Regions from separate parts of the Leisingera sp. ANG-M6 genome, predicted to be linked through region 2. Evidence: riboswitches for the same ligand, from Rfam matches in the RefSeq annotation. Region 2 holds a riboswitch; the other holds the start of a gene.

Region 1 (7,826 bases), on a different contig from region 2:
GCTTCAAGCATCCGCCCGGATCAGCCAGCACGACGGGCAACCAGAATCACCGGATCATAGGTCAGCGGCAGCTTGCCGCCCCGGCCAAACCGCTCGCGGTAGTCATCCTCGAACGAACGCAGTTTCCTGCGGCTCCACCCCTGCTGCGCATTGCCGTTCACCCCGGTCTGGCGCAGATGCTTCAGCAGCTCTACCGCAGAGCCGAACTCCACAACGACTGGATGCTGGGCGATTTGCTGGACTTCCAAACCATCGGGCAGCACCGAGCACCATTCATCCGCATCAAGGTAACTGGGTGCAGCGGCGGCGGACCCCAACGCTGCCAGCTCGCGGAACTGGCTGCGGCCGAAACCCGATAGCGCCAGCCAGCCGCCGGGTTTCAGTTGCATTGCCAGCCGGGACAGCAGCGCCGGCAAGTCAGGTATCCACTGCACGGTCGAGGCAGAAGCGATCAAATCCAGCTGATACGGCAGCGGCAAGCTCTCCACCGGACCGGCCTCAAACCTGGCGTTCAGCCGGGTCTCCTCCTCCAGTGCCTGCAACACCTGTCCCGCCTCCGGCACAAGGTCATTGAGGATCAGACGGTCCGCCCGGAACCGCTGCATAATCTGCCGCGTCAAATGGCCGGTTCCGCAGCCGAACTCGAGAACACTGCCGAAGCGCCGCGCCCCCGCCTGATCCTGCAGCATCCGGGCCAATTGGCGGGCAGTTTCCGCCTGTACCGATGCGGCGTCGTGATAACTCTCCAGCCCGCGCCGGAAGCTTTTCCGCACACGTGACTGATCCGGATGCTGGGGCTGCATGTCTTTCATCAGAACAGCGCCTCCCACTGCGCAAACCGGTCAAATGGCGCATGCGGCGCGTCCAGGTTCGCAACGTTCTGCCCCGCCCAGGCACGCGCCAGATTGGCTGGCGGAAAAATCTTGTCGCCGGAGCAAATCCAGACCTTGTCAAAGCGCATTTGAGGCGCGTCCCCGCGGCGCTCCACCGCCAGCAGTTCTGCCCGGCGCGCTTCCACATCCAGAGCTTCGGCGTCCTGCCGGGCGCCAAACACCCGGCCTAGGAATTGCTGATAGCTGTCAAGGCTCAGGGTTTCCACAGTGCGGCGGAACACGGCCGGCGGTATGCCCGCCCCGCGGTTCACCGGCTGCAGGCTGCCGTTCACTGCCGTCTTGCGGCTGAACGGGTCCGGACGCCCCTGCTGCCAATGCGCATAGGCAGCCACGCCAAACGACCAGGCCAGCAGGCTGACCCGCTCATAGCCGGAAAGGTTCGGCAGCTCTGCATCCAAATCCGTGTAATCGCTTGCAAACAGGATGTCCTGGGGGCCATCCAGATGCCAGAACACCTCCGGCCCCACAGCCCAGCCGCCGAAGACCACGATGGCCTCGGCTGCCTGGATCTGTTTGAGCCAGCGGAACTCCATGGCTTACAGCTCCCGCGCCAGCCGCAGCATACCTGCGGTGATTTCGCTCAGCTGATCCGGCGAGGTGATGAAGGGCGGCATTGTGTAGATGTTGGTGCCGAAGGGGCGCAGAAACACGCCCATTTCATGCGCCCGGGCATGCGCCTCGTCGGCTGAGACGCGATGCTTCATCTCAATGACTCCAATGGCGCCCAAGACCCGCACATCGGCCACATTCGGCAGATCCCGCGCCGGGGCCAGTTCGGCCTGCATCTGTTCGCCGATTGCCGCCACCGTGCCGCGCCAGTCCTGCCCCGTCAGCAGGTCCAGCGACGCCTTGGCAGCGGCACAGGCCAGCGGGTTGCCCATATAGGTCGGCCCGTGCATGAACAGGCCCGGGTTGCCGCCGCCGATGCCCTCTGCCACCCGGTCATTGGTCATGGTGCAGGCAAAGGAGATATGGCCGCCGGTCAGCCCCTTGCCGAGGCAGATGATATCCGGCTCAACCGAACAGAAATTGGTGGCAAACAACTCGCCAGTGCGGCCAAAGCCGGTGGCGATCTCGTCGAAGATCAGGAGGATGCCCAGCTCATCACAGAGCGCGCGCGCCTGATTGAGATATTCGGGGTGATAGAAATACATCCCGCCGGTGCCCTGCACCACGGGCTCCAGGATGAAGGCTGCGATCCTCTTGGCGTTGGCCTCCAGCACTGCCCGCAGCTCGCCCAGGCCGTTCTGCGCCGGGTCGTCGATCCAATCCTCATGAATGCGGACTGGCGGGCGGGAGACGAAGTGCTGCACGCTCAGCGCGCCCTGGAACAGGTGGTGCATGCCGGTATCCGGGTCGCAGACGCTCATCGCCTTCCAAGTGTCGCCGTGATAGCCGGAGCGGATGGTGGCAAATTCCTTGCGCCCCGCCTGGCCGATGGCGTGCTGGTATTGCACCGCCATCTTCATCGCCACTTCGACCGAGACGGACCCGCTGTCGCAATAGAAGATGCGCGTCAGGCTTTCGGGGGTGATCTCCAAGAGCTTGCGGCCCAGGTCGATGGCCGGGTCATGGGTCAGCCCGCCGAACATCACATGCGGCAGGGTGTCAAGCTGGTCGTGGATTGCCTTGGTAATCGCCGGGTTCTTGTGGCCGTGCATCATGCACCACCAGGACGACATGGCATCTATCAGACGGGTGCCGTCGTCCAGGGTGATGTACATGCCTTCGCTTTCCTTCACCACAAAGGTCGGGCCGGGCTTGGTGACATTTGTATAGGGATGCCAGAGGTGCTGTTGATCAAACTCCAGCTGGGTGAGGTCTGCGGCACTCATGCCATCTCTCCTTGGGCCAAGGCCTCCTTGATCAGATCCACCCGGATGCTGGCCTGAAAGGCCACGGCCAGCGCGTCAGAGGTCAGCTCGCCCAGCACCGGCAGCCGCCCCAGGTGCGCCACCTGGCCGAACTGGCAGATGGTCTCCTCAACCGCCGGCTCCGCGTCGCCGATGAAGGCCACGCCGACCACCGGGCAGCGCGCATCGCGCAGCGCCTTCAGCGAAAGGAGCGTATGGTTGATCGTGCCCAGCTGGGTCCGCGCGCAAAGGATCACCGGTGCGCGCCAGCGGGCGAACAGATCGAGATACAGAACCTCGCGGTTCAACGGCACCATCAGCCCGCCCGCGCCTTCGGCGATGAGAGTACCGTCCACCTCCGGCAAGGACAGCGCGTCCGGGTCGATCTCAACGCCTTCGGCCTCTGCTGACAGGTGCGGCGAAGCGGGCAGTTGCAGAAGGTAGCCCTCGGCCAGCGCCGGGCGGCCCGACAGGCGGGAGACGATTTGGCTGTCGGTCTCCTCTTCCAGCCCCGATTGCACCGGCTTCCAATAGGTGGCGCCCAGCGCCTGCACCAAGCCGGCCGAGAAGATGGTCTTGCCGATACCGGTATCGGTTCCGGTGACGATCAGCGCGCTCATGCTGCACTCTCCATTTCCCGGGCGAGGTCTTCGAACATCCGGGTGATGACCTCTGCCCCCGTATTCAGTGTGATCGACAGCCGCAGCCGCGAGGTGCCGCGCGGCACTGTCGGCGGGCGGATGCCGCGGATGTCGTAGCCGCGCGCCTGCATGGCCGCGGCCAGCGCCATGGTGCTCTTGTCGTCACCGATCACCACCGGCAGGATTTGGCTTTGGAAACCATCCAGCCCGCACAGGCGCTTGGCCTCATCTTGGGCATGGGTAATTCCCTGCCACGCCTGTTCGCGGCGGCGCGGGTTCTGCTGAAGTTCCTGCAAAGCTGCGCGCACCAGGGCCGCGTTCAGCGGCGACGGCGCGGTGGCAAAGATGAACCCGCGCGCCTTGTTGATCAGTGTCTCGATCAAAACCTTCTGGCCGCAGATCAGCGCGCCCGAGGCGCCCAGCGCCTTGCCGCAGGTGTGCAGGGACAGGACATTCGGACGGTTGGCGATGCCGTGCGCCAGCCCGCGCCCCAGATCGCCGAACACGCCAGAGGAATGCGCCTCATCCACCACCAGCACGGCGCCCTCTGCATCCGCCAGCGCCATCAGCGCGTCCAGCGGCGCGAGGTCGCCATCCATCGAATAGACCGCCTCAACCGCGAACCAGACCTGGCCCTCGCCGCCTGTCGAGCGCCAGTCCTTCAGCACCCGTGCCGCGTCCTCCGCATCGCTGTGGGCAAAGCTGCGGGTCTCTGCCCGGCCCAGCCGCATCCCGTCATGGGTGCTGGCATGGATCAGCGCATCATAGAGCACCAGATCGCCCTGCTGCGGCAGGGTGGAGAAGATCGCCTGATTGGCGTTGAAACCGCCGCCCATGAACAACGCGGCCTCAGTGCCGAAAAACGCAGCCGCCTCAGCCTCCAGCAGCTGATGTTCTGCATCGTTGCCGCGCAGCAGGCGCGAGCCGCCTGCCCCCACCGGCACCCCGCGCGCCAGCGCGTCTGCGGCGGCGGCGCGCAGCACATCGCTGCCCGCCAGCCCAAGATAGTCATTAGAGGCAAAGTCATGCCCGTCCCGCGGCATCAGTTGCCGGTAGCGTCCGCGCGTACGCAGCGCTTCCAGCGATTTCTCATGCCGCGGAAAGGCGCCCGCCATCAGCGGCTGCCGTCGCAGCCTGCCGCCATCGCGGTGATGCCCAGACGGTCGAACAGCTGTTGGTCCTTGTCCTCTTCGGGGTTGTCCGCGGTCAGCAGCGTGTCGCCCACAAAGATCGAGTTGGCACCGGCAAAGAAGCACATCGCCTGCATCTCGTCCGACATATCGGTGCGGCCTGCGGACAGGCGCACGTGCGATTTCGGCATCAGAATGCGGGCCAGCGCCACGGAGCGGACGAATTCGATCGGGTCCAGCTTCTCGACATTGGCCAGCGGCGTGTCGGCAATCGGGATCAGCATGTTCACAGGCACCGAATCCGGGTGCACCTCCAGCGTCGCCAGCGCCAGCATCATGTCGATGCGGTCGAGCTGCTTTTCCCCCATGCCAACGATGCCGCCGGAGCAGACCTTGATGCCCGCCTCACGCACCCGGTTCAGGGTGTCGATCCGGTCGGCAAAGGTGCGGGTGGTGATGATCTCGGAGTAGTAACGCTCCGAGGTGTCGATGTTGTGGTTATAGTAATCCAGACCGGCATCGCGCAGGCGGAACACCTGTTCCTCGTCCAGCATGCCCAGGGTCATGCAGGTTTCCATGCCCAAGTCCTTGACGCCCTGCACCATCGCCTCAAGTGCGGCCATGTCGCGGTCCTTGGGCGAACGCCAGGCGGCCCCCATGCAATAGCGCGTCGCGCCGCCTTCCTTGGCTTTCTTGGCCTCGGCGATCACCCGCTGCACCTCGATCAGCTTGGAGGCAGAGAGCTGCGCGCCGTTGCGCGCCGACTGAGAGCAATAGGCGCAATCCTCGGCGCAGCCGCCGGTCTTGATGCTGAGCAGCTTGGATTTCTGCACCTGGTTGGGATCGAAATACTGCCGGTGCACGGTGTGCGCCTGAAACAGCAAGTCCATGAAAGGTTTGTTATAAATCGCTTCCGCTTCCTCGCGGGTCCAGTCGGTGCGGATGGGTGCAGCGTCCAGCATGCTGTCTCCTGTTCTCTATACCTGTTGGCCATGCGCGGATGGCGTTTCCGGTTTTATAGATAAATTTGCAGCCTTCGATCAAGCATCAAAGCTGCGCTGCAGCGATTTGCCCCAATCCGGTGCCAATAAGGCCAATACTGAACTGATATTAATGCCAAAAAATAATCTACAAAGATTCCGGTTGACGCAAACCCCGCACCTCCCCTAGCCCTATAGGCACGCAGGGGAGTCCCGCCCAAGGGACTGAGAGGCGTCATGGTGCGGGGGATCCCGGACCGGCGGCGCGACCCTTTGAACCTGACCCAGTTGATACTGGCGTAGGAAGCAAGAAGCATCGCACGGCGCCCCGGCGGCAAGCGGTGTTTCGGACAGGCAGCATGCGTGCACCGGCCGTACACCGGCTGTACACCCCCCTGCCCGTTTTCCTCCGTCCCGGCTCAATTGGTGTTTTTGAACCGAAGGCCCGGAGGAACACCAGATGAACGTCCCCAACCCGAAAATCACCACGGGCGCATTGCCCGCATCGCGCAAGATCTACGTCAACGGCGAGGTCCATGAGGACATCCGCGTGCCGATGCGTGAGATCTCCACCCACCCCACCGCGGGCGAGGCGCCGCTGCCGGTCTATGACAGCTCCGGCCCCTATACCGATCCGGAGGTGCTGACCGACATCCGCCAGGGCCTGCCGCAGCTGCGCCGCCAGTGGATCGAGGCCCGCGGCGACGTCGAGAGCTACCAGGGCCGCGATGTGAAGCCGGAGGACAACGGCTTTGTCGAAGGCGACCGGCTGACGCCGGAGTTCCCGGTGAATCCTGCCCCGCTGCGCGGCAAGGACGGCAAGGCGCCGACCCAGCTGGCCTATGCGCGTGCGGGCATCATCACGCCGGAGATGGAGTTCGTGGCGATCCGCGAAAACCAGCTGCGCGAGCTGTCGCCCTGCCACGGCAACCGCGACGGCAATGACTTTGGCGCCAACATCCCGGACTACGTGACGCCGGAATTCGTGCGGTCCGAAATCGCCGCCGGTCGCGCCATCATCCCCGCAAACATCAACCACCCGGAAATCGAGCCGATGATCATCGGCCGCAATTTCAAGGTGAAGATCAACGCCAACATGGGCACCTCTGCCGTGACCTCCTCAATGGAGGAAGAGGTCGACAAGCTGGTCTGGGCGATCCGCTGGGGCGCCGACACCGTGATGGACCTGTCCACGGGCCGCAACATCCACAACACCCGCGAATGGATCGTGCGCAACTCGCCGGTGCCGATCGGCACGGTTCCGATCTACCAGGCGCTGGAGAAGGTGAATGGCATCGCCGAGGACCTGACCTGGGAAGTGTTCCGCGACACGCTGATCGAACAGGCGGAACAGGGCGTCGATTACTTCACCATCCATGCGGGCGTGCGGCTGCATATGGTGCCGATGACGGTGAACCGGGTGACGGGGATTGTCTCGCGCGGCGGCTCGATCATGGCGAAGTGGTGCCTGCATCACCACAAGGAGAGCTTCCTCTATGAGCATTTCGAGGAAATCTGCGACATCTGCCGCCAGTATGATGTGAGCTTCTCTTTGGGCGACGGGCTGCGGCCGGGCTCCATTGCGGACGCCAATGACGAGGCGCAGTTTGCCGAGCTGGAAACCCTGGGTGAGCTGACCAAGATCGCTTGGGCCAAGGACTGCCAGGTGATGATTGAGGGGCCGGGCCATGTTGCCATGCACAAGATCAAGGAGAACATGGACAAGCAGCTGGAGTGCTGCCACGAGGCGCCGTTCTATACGCTGGGGCCGCTGACCACCGACATTGCGCCGGGCTATGACCACATCACCAGCGGCATCGGGGCGGCGATGATCGGCTGGTTCGGTTGCGCGATGCTGTGCTACGTGACACCGAAGGAGCATCTGGGCCTGCCCGACCGCGACGATGTTAAGACCGGGGTCATCACCTACAAGATCGCAGCCCATGCTGCCGACCTCGCCAAGGGTTTGCCCGGCGCCCAGCGCCGCGACGATGCGCTGAGCCGCGCGCGGTTCGAGTTCCGCTGGGAGGACCAGTTCAACCTGTCGCTGGACCCGGACACCGCACGCGAATTCCACGACCAGACCCTGCCGAAACAGGCCCACAAGGTTGCCCATTTCTGCTCCATGTGCGGGCCGAAATTCTGTTCGATGCGGATCAGCCACGACATCCGCTCGGAAGCGCAGAAAGAGGGCATGGAGGCGATGGCCGCCAAGTTCCGCGAGGGCGGCGAGCTCTATGTGCCTGCGGCTGAAGCTGCGGAACCGGCGGAATGATCTCCATCGCCGGTGCGGGGCTTGCCGGTCTCGCCTGCGCCTATGAACTGGCGC
Region 2 (7,826 bases):
GCGGCATCAACCCGGCTCCACTCCGCCGCGCTCAGCCGCAGGTTTGCATGCAGCCCCAGCGCCACATTCTGCGCCACGGTCAGATGCGGGAACAGGTTGCCGTCCTGAAACAGCATTGCCACCGGCCGCTTGCCCGGCGCCTGGCGGGTCAGGTCGGCGCCCCTCCACAAAATACGCCCGCGGGTCACCGGCAGGAAACCGGCCACGGCCTCCACCAGCGTTGACTTGCCGGCCCCGGACGGGCCAATCACCGCGACGCAGGCGCCGGGCGCGATCTCCAGATCCGCCTCCACCGCGTAATCGCCGTTCATGATCCGGCAGCTCTCAAGCCTCAGCATGCCAGCGCCCCCCGCGGTCCAAAATCCAGAATGCCCCCATCGACAGCATCAGCAAGAGCAGCGCCGCAGCAGCAGCCGCCTCCATCCGGTAGGCCCCCATCAGCCGGTAGATCTGCAAGGGCAGTGTTGCGAAATCCGGATCGGCGAACAGCGCCACCACGCCAAGATCCCCCATCGACAGCGCCGCTGCCAGCCCGGCCGCAAACCCTGTCTGTGCCCGCATCCGCGGCAGGTAGACCCTGCGCACGAACGCCCATCCCTGCATGTCCAGCGACAGCGACAACCGGCCATAACGCCCCAGAACCTCCCGCGCCCGCGGCACCAGGATGCGCATGGCAAAGGGCAGCGCCATCACCGCATTGACCAGAGCTGTCACCGGCAGCGCCAGCGCAAAGGGGTCCGCAATGGGGTAGATCAGGATGAACAGCCCGGTGCCGATTACCAGCGGCGAGGCCGCAAGGCCGAGGATACCCGAAAGTTCGGCGATGCCGCTGCGCCCGGCGGCAGCCGCAGCGGCCATCGGCAGGGCAAGCATCAACAGGATCACGGTGCTGAGCGCAGCAACCAGAATGGAGTTCCCCGCCGCCTGCCATACAGAGCCCTTCAGTGCTGTCAGCCCCGGCAGCCCCGCCAGCACAATCGCCGCCAGCGGCAGCAGCAGAAACGCCGCCGACAGGACAATCCAGAACCCGTCCAATCCACGCGCCAGTGCCCCCTGCCCGTCCCAGCGCTGCACAGCCCGGTCAAGCCCGGCCCCAAATCCTTCGCCCGCCGACACCCGCAACGCCACCAGCGCGGCGGCACCGGTCAGCAGCAGCTGCAGCCCCGACAGAAGCGCCGCGCGGCCCAGGTCGAAATCAAAGCGGAACGCCTGATAGATGGCGAGCTCAAGGGTCGTCGCCCTCGGGCCGCCGCCCAAGGTCAGCGCCACCGCAAAGCTGGACAGGCAAATGGCAAACACCACCGCCAGCGCGCCCGGCGCCACCCGCCGCAGCATCGGCCCTTCCAGCAGCCGCCACATCGCCAGCGGCCCGGCATCCAGCTGCGCCGCCAGACGGAAACGCTCGGCAGGAATTTCCTGCCAGCCCTGCAGGATCAGCCGGGTTGCCAAAGGCAGGTTGAAAAAGACATGCGCCAGCACCACCCCGTGCAGCCCGTAGATTTGAACAGGCTCTAACCCAAGGAAAATCAACCCTTGGCTCAGCCAGCCGGCCCGGCCAAAGACAGCCAACAGACCAAGGATCGCAACAATTACAGGAAGAATGAAGGGCGCGCCCAGCAGTGCAATCAGCAGCGTCCGCCCCGGGAACCGCCGCCGCGCCAGCCCGCGGGCGACGGGAATGGCAAGGCCGACGCTCAAGAGCGCCGACAGACTCGCCTGGGTCAGCGTGAACCGCAGCGCCGCCCAGTCGCTAACGCCGAACCCGGTGCCGGCCTCGGCCCGCAGGGCAACAGCCCCCAGCGTCCCCAGAATCAGCGCCGCCACCAGCAGGGCAGCGGCGCTTCCGGGAAAGGCGCTTACTGGCTGAGCGCGTCCAGCCATTCGCCCAGCGCCGCATCGCGCACTTCTGCCGCTTCCGTTTCGCTCAGCAGCAACGATTTTTCAGGCGCGATCAGGGTGCCGAATCCTTCCGGCAGGCCTGCCGCCGGGGTCACCGCCGGATACATCCAGTTGGTGGTCGGAATGATCGACTGGAACGCATCCGACACCATAAAGGCCAGGAACTGGTCGGCCAGCTCCGGCTGGTCGCTGTTCGCCAGTTTGCCGGCCACCTCCACCTGCATGTAATGCCCCTCATCAAAGGCCGCCGCCGCCTTGGAGCCGTCTTCCTCGGCAATCAGGTGATAAGCGGGCGAAGTGGTATAGGACAGCACCATGTCGGCCTCACCCTCCAGGAACATGCCATAGGCCTCGGACCAGCCCTTGGTCACGGTCACGACGTTGTCAGACAGGCCCTTCCAAATCTCCGGCGCCTCGTCGCCATAGGCGGCCTTCACCCACAAGAGCAGGCCCAGACCCGGTGTCGAGGAGCGCGGGTCCTGGATCACGATCTTGGTGTCGCTGGCGGCCAGCGCCTTGAAATCCGCGGGCGCCGCGGCATCGGCGTTGTGGACAAAGGCAAAGTAGCCCCAGTCATACGGCACAAAGGTCGCGTCGTTCCATTCCACCGGCAGCGCAAACTCGGCGCTCACGGAATGCTCTGCAAACAACCCGGTTTCCTTGGCCGCCGCGGTCAGGTTGGTATCCAGCCCCAGCACCACGTCCGCGTCCGAGCGTGCGCCCTCCAGCTTGACCCGCGCCAGCAGCGCCGCGCCATCGCCTGCGCCAACCAGTTTCAGGTCGCAGCCGCAAACCTCCTCAAACGCCTTTTCCACTGCCGGGCCTGGGCCCCAGTCGGAAACAAAGCTGTCATAGGTATAAACGGTGAGTTCGGGCGTTTCGGCAAAGGCTGCCGAGGCGCCAAGCAGTCCCGCTGCAAATGCAAGATGTTTCATGCCATCCTCCTTTGCGGCTTTGGGCAAGGGTGGAGGCTGTCCAGTACCTTCCCTCCGCCGGTGTGATCCGGTTCAGGTTCAACGGGTGTCATCTCAGCGCTTGCGCGCACCCCGAGGTGGCGCGGACATTAGGCCCCAGCCGCAGCAAAGACAAGCCAAAGCCCCGCCAGGACCTACGCTTCAGGCAAACTGGACCGCCGCCCGCGCCGATCCTGTGTTCTTCCAGCTGAAAATATCCCGGGGGAGCCGCCCCAGGCGGCGGGGACAGCGCCCCCTATGCCCTTTGCCGCAGAGGAATCCGCTTGAGGCACAGGCCCCTGCCCGCTAAGCACGTCCCGCAAAGGAGACCGCGCCTCATGTCGATGAACAGCTTTGGACACCTCTTCCGCGTCACCACCTGGGGCGAAAGCCACGGGCCCGCGCTTGGCGCCACCGTCGACGGCTGCCCGCCGAACGTGCCGCTGGCGCCGGAAATGCTGCAGCAGTGGCTGGACAAGCGCCGTCCCGGCCAGAACAAGAATACCACCCAGCGCAACGAACCGGACGCGGTGAAGATCCTCTCCGGCGTGTTCGACGGCATGTCCACCGGCACCCCGATCCAGCTGATGATCGAAAACACCGACCAGCGCTCCAAGGACTACGGCGAGATTTCCCAGACCTTCCGCCCGGGCCACGCCGACATCACCTATTTCCAGAAATACGGCAACCGCGACTACCGCGGCGGCGGCCGCTCCTCGGCGCGCGAGACCGCGGCGCGGGTGGCAGCCGGCGGTGTTGCACGTGAAGCAATCAAGGCGCTGGTGCCGGGGCTGGAGATCAAGGGCTACATGACCCAAATGGGCGAGCTGGAGATCGACCGCAGCCGCTTTGACTGGGACGCGATTGAACAGAATGATTTCTGGATCCCCGACGCTGGCGCAGTGCAGGAATGGGAAGACTACCTGCAGGCCCTGCGCAAGGCGCATGATTCCGTTGGCGCCGTGGTTGAGGTTGTTGCCCGGGGTGTCCCCGCAGGCATCGGCGCGCCGGTTTATGGCAAGCTGGACACCGATCTGGCCGCCGCGATGATGTCGATCAACGCCGTGAAGGGCGTCGAGATCGGCGAAGGCATGAACGCCGCGCGCCTCAAAGGTTCGGAAAACGCCGACGAGATTTTCATGGGCGAAAACGGCCCTGAGTATTCCTCCAACCACGCCGGCGGCATCCTCGGCGGCATCTCCACCGGGCAGGATGTGGTGGTGCGCTTTGCGGTCAAGCCAACGTCTTCAATCCTCACCCCGCGCCAGTCGATCCGCAAGGACGGTTCCGCCACCGAAGTGATCACCAAGGGCCGCCACGACCCCTGCGTCGGCATCCGCGCGGTGCCGGTGGCCGAGGCAATGATGGCCTGCGTGATCCTCGATCACCTGTTGCTGCATCGCGGCCAGATCGGCGAAAACCAGGGCCGGATTGGCTGAAGGTAAGGCTCTAATAAGCGCCAATTCGCATTCTCAAGGGTGAAGCGTGCAGATGCAGGCTTCGCCTTTTTTCGTTCCTCAGCCGTGGTCGCTGCCGCATTGCCCGTGATCGCCCAGCGCCGACAGCACCTTGCAATCTCCGCCCTGCCCGTGGCCGCACAGATGGGTGATGCGCTCCAACTCCCCCGCCAGCCGCTCCAGCCTGGTTATCCGCGCCCGCACCGCATTCAGCTGCGCCTCGGCGATGCGGTGCACCTCTGAGCAATCCTCTCCCAATTGTCCCTCGATCGACATCATCACCTTGATGTCCTCCAGCGAAAACCCAAGGTCGCGGGCATGTCTGATAAAACCCAGCGCGTCCATGCCGTCCTGCCCGTAGCGGCGCTGGTTGCCGGCATTGCGGCCCGGTTGCGGCAGCAGGCCGATTTCCTCGTAATAGCGGATGGTTGGCACCTTCACGCCGGTGGCCTTGGACAGCTGGCCGATGGAAAACATCGCAATGACCTCTTGATGCTCTAGTGACTAGAGGCCCTACATTGATATCGAATCAGGAATGAGGACAAGAGCAATGGCAGGCTGCTGCAATCACAACGCAAGGTTCGACGGGGTATCGGACGACTACAAACGCAGGCTTTGGCTGGTGATCGCCATCAACGCCGGCATGTTCGCGGTGGAAATGGGCGCGGGGCAGATGTCCGGCAGCCAGGCGCTGAAGGCGGACGCGCTGGATTTTCTGGGTGACGCGCTGACCTATGGCATCTCATTGGCGGTGATCGGCGCGTCCTTACGCACCCGGGCACTGGCCGCCCTGGGCAAGGGCATCAGCCTGTTGCTGATGGGTGCCTGGGTGTTCGGCTCCACCGTCTATCAGGTGTTCTACGTTGGCGTGCCGCAGGCGCAGATCATGGGGGTTATCGGCTTTATGGCGCTGGCGGCCAACCTGATCTCGGTCATGCTGCTGGCCCGCTACAAGGACGGGGACGCCAATGTGCGCTCGGTCTGGCTCTGCTCGCGCAATGACGCGATCGGCAATGTGGCGGTGATGATTGCGGCGCTTGGCGTCTGGGGCACCGCCACCGGCTGGCCGGACCTCATCGTGGCCGGCATCATGGGCGGGCTGTTCCTGAGCTCCGCCTTCCAGATCCTGGTGCAGGCGGTGCGGGAGTGGCGCGAGGAAGAGGCACACGCAGAAGCGCACCAACACTAAGTGCTTAGGGCCACGCCTGCCCAAGCAGGCGCAGCCCGGCCTTTCGGCCGGACGGAACAGAGCTTAACCAAACAGCCCTGCGTATGCCTCGCGCAGGGCTTTCTTCTGCACCTTGCCCATGGTGTTGCGCGGCAAGGCCTCCAGCAGGATGATCTCCTTGGGTTGCTTGAACTTGGCCAAATGCCCGGACAGAGCCGCCTTGATCGCCTCAGCGCTGGTGCCCTTGCCTTCCGGCACAACCACCGCCACCACTGCCTCGCCAAAGTCGGGATGCGGCACGCCAATGACGGCGCTTTCCAGCACGCCGGGCAGGTCATCAATCAGGCTCTCCACCTCCTTGGGATAGACATTGAATCCGCCGGTGATGATCAGATCCTTCTCGCGCCCGACAATGGTGACATAACCGTCAGCGTCGATCTTTGCCATGTCGCCGGTGATGAACCAGCCATCCGGCTGCAGCTCCTCCGCCGTTTTCTCCGGCATCTGCCAATAGCCCTGGAACACATTGGCCCCGCGCACCTCCAGCACGCCGATCTCTCCGGCCGGCACCTCAGCCCCGTCCCGCATCACCCGCGCCTCCACCCCCGGCAGCGGGAAACCGACGGTGCCGGCCCGGCGCTCTCCGTCATAGGGGTTGGAGGTGCTCATATTGGTTTCGGTCATCCCGTAGCGTTCCAGGATGCGGTGGCCGGTGCAGGCCTCCCACTGCTCGTGGGTATCGACCAGCAGGGGTGCGGAGCCGGAGATGAACAGACGCATGTTTGCAGCGCGCTCCGGCGTCAGCCGGTCATCCGACAGCAGGCGGGTGTAAAAGGTCGGCACCCCCATCAGCGCCGTGGCCTTGGGCATCGCCTCCAAAATGGCATCCCCATCGAACCCCGGCAGGAACACCACCTGGGCGCCGGCAAACAGCGCCACATTGGTTGCCACAAACAGCCCGTGTGTGTGGAAGATCGGCAGCGCATGGATCAGCACGTCGTCCTTGGTGAACCGCCAGCAATCCCGCAGCGTCAGCGAGTTGGAGGCCAAATTGTCATGGCTCAGCATCGCACCCTTGGAGCGCCCGGTGGTGCCGGAGGTATAAAGGATCGCCGCAAGATCATCCGCCTTTCGGGCCACAGGATCAAAGCCGCCCTGCCCGTCCGCCAGATCCCGCAAGCTGCCCTGCCCCGCCGCATCCAGTGTCAGCACCTCCGCCTCTCCGGAGACCGCGCTGATCTCCTCCAGCCGTGCAGGATCGCAAACCACCACCCGGGGCGTTGCGTCGCCAACGAAATAGGCGACTTCCGGCCCGGTATAAGCGGTGTTGAGCGGCAGAAAGATGCCGCCCGCCATTACCGTGCCCAGGTACAGCTCAATCGCCTGAAAGGTCTTCTGAACCTGCACCGCCACCCGGTCGCCGGGCTGCACGCCTTGCGAGACCAAAGCCGCCGCCATCCGCTCCGCGCCGGCAAACAGCGCGCCGAAGGTGACCGTGCCGCCCTCCGGGAGCCGGGCAAAAACATCCTCCTCGCGCCCCAGGGAGGACTCACGCAGCTGGCGGATCAGGTGGTTGGCGTCATACATCTGCGGCTCCTTCATCTGGCGGCGCCATTTGCGCGGCTTGGCCAGCCAAAATCAAGCCATTGATCTTTGCGGCGCTTGGGCGCAGGGTCGCGCCATGGCAAAATCCTTAACATCGCATCGGCCTGTGCTGGCGGTCCTCTTGAAAGTGACCGCCATTGCGCTGTTCACCGCATTGTCCGGGATCATCAAGGCCACCTCGGAAACCGTCCCCGCGGGCGAGGCCGTGTTCTTCCGCTCCTTCTTTGCCATTCCGGTGATCGTGGCCTGGCTGGCGGCGCGCGGCGAGCTGCGGCACGGGCTGATCACCAGGAAGCCGATGTTTCACGTGTGGCGCGGGCTGGTCGGCACCTCGGCGATGGGGATGACCTTCATGGGGCTGGCGCTGCTGCCGCTGCCGGAAGTCACGGCCATCGGCTATGCCACGCCGATCTTCACGCTGATCCTTGCAGCGCTGTTTTTGGGAGAGACCATCCGGCTGGTGCGGATCAGTGCCGTGGCCATCGGCCTGTTAGGCGTTCTGATCATGATCTGGCCGCGCCTGGGCGGCGATCTGGGCGATGGCGCCATGCTGGGGGTCTTGCTGGTGGTCGGGGCCACCGTGGCCCGCGGCTTTGTGCAGATCCACATCCGCCGCATGGTCCAGTCGGAGCATACCGCGGCCATCGTGTTCTATTTCTCGCTGACCGCCTCGGCCCTGGCGCTGCTGACGGCGCCCTTCGGCTGGGTGATGCCTGACGCGCAAACCGCCGCGCTGTTGGTCAG

The links. Region 2 has a riboswitch for thiamine pyrophosphate ahead of thiB (thiamine ABC transporter substrate binding subunit). Riboswitches for the same ligand answer to the same signal wherever they lie in the genome.
Region 1: it holds a riboswitch for thiamine pyrophosphate, as region 2 does, so the genes downstream of both, thiC (phosphomethylpyrimidine synthase ThiC) here and thiB (thiamine ABC transporter substrate binding subunit) in region 2, are expected to answer to the same signal.

What each region holds. Positions count from the first base shown of each region.
Region 1 covers NZ_JWLG01000005.1:125,608-133,433, reverse strand. The annotation lists gene RA24_RS03110 (methyltransferase domain-containing protein) at 21-812, opposite strand; gene RA24_RS03105 (pimeloyl-ACP methyl esterase BioG family protein) at 812-1,426, opposite strand; gene bioA (adenosylmethionine--8-amino-7-oxononanoate transaminase) at 1,430-2,728, opposite strand; gene bioD (dethiobiotin synthase) at 2,725-3,366, opposite strand; gene RA24_RS03090 (8-amino-7-oxononanoate synthase) at 3,363-4,502, opposite strand; gene bioB (biotin synthase BioB) at 4,502-5,479, opposite strand; TPP riboswitch at 5,692-5,820, shown strand; gene thiC (phosphomethylpyrimidine synthase ThiC) at 5,958-7,772, shown strand; gene RA24_RS03075 (FAD-dependent oxidoreductase) at 7,769-7,826, shown strand, end outside.
Region 2 covers NZ_JWLG01000015.1:235,685-243,510, forward strand. The annotation lists gene RA24_RS13840 (thiamine ABC transporter ATP-binding protein) at 1-338, opposite strand, end outside; gene RA24_RS13845 (thiamine/thiamine pyrophosphate ABC transporter permease ThiP) at 325-1,881, opposite strand; gene thiB (thiamine ABC transporter substrate binding subunit) at 1,857-2,834, opposite strand; TPP riboswitch at 2,867-2,958, opposite strand; gene aroC (chorismate synthase) at 3,191-4,291, shown strand; gene RA24_RS13860 (MerR family transcriptional regulator) at 4,370-4,786, opposite strand; gene RA24_RS13865 (cation transporter) at 4,860-5,498, shown strand; gene RA24_RS13870 (malonate--CoA ligase) at 5,562-7,064, opposite strand; gene RA24_RS13875 (DMT family transporter) at 7,159-7,826, shown strand, end outside.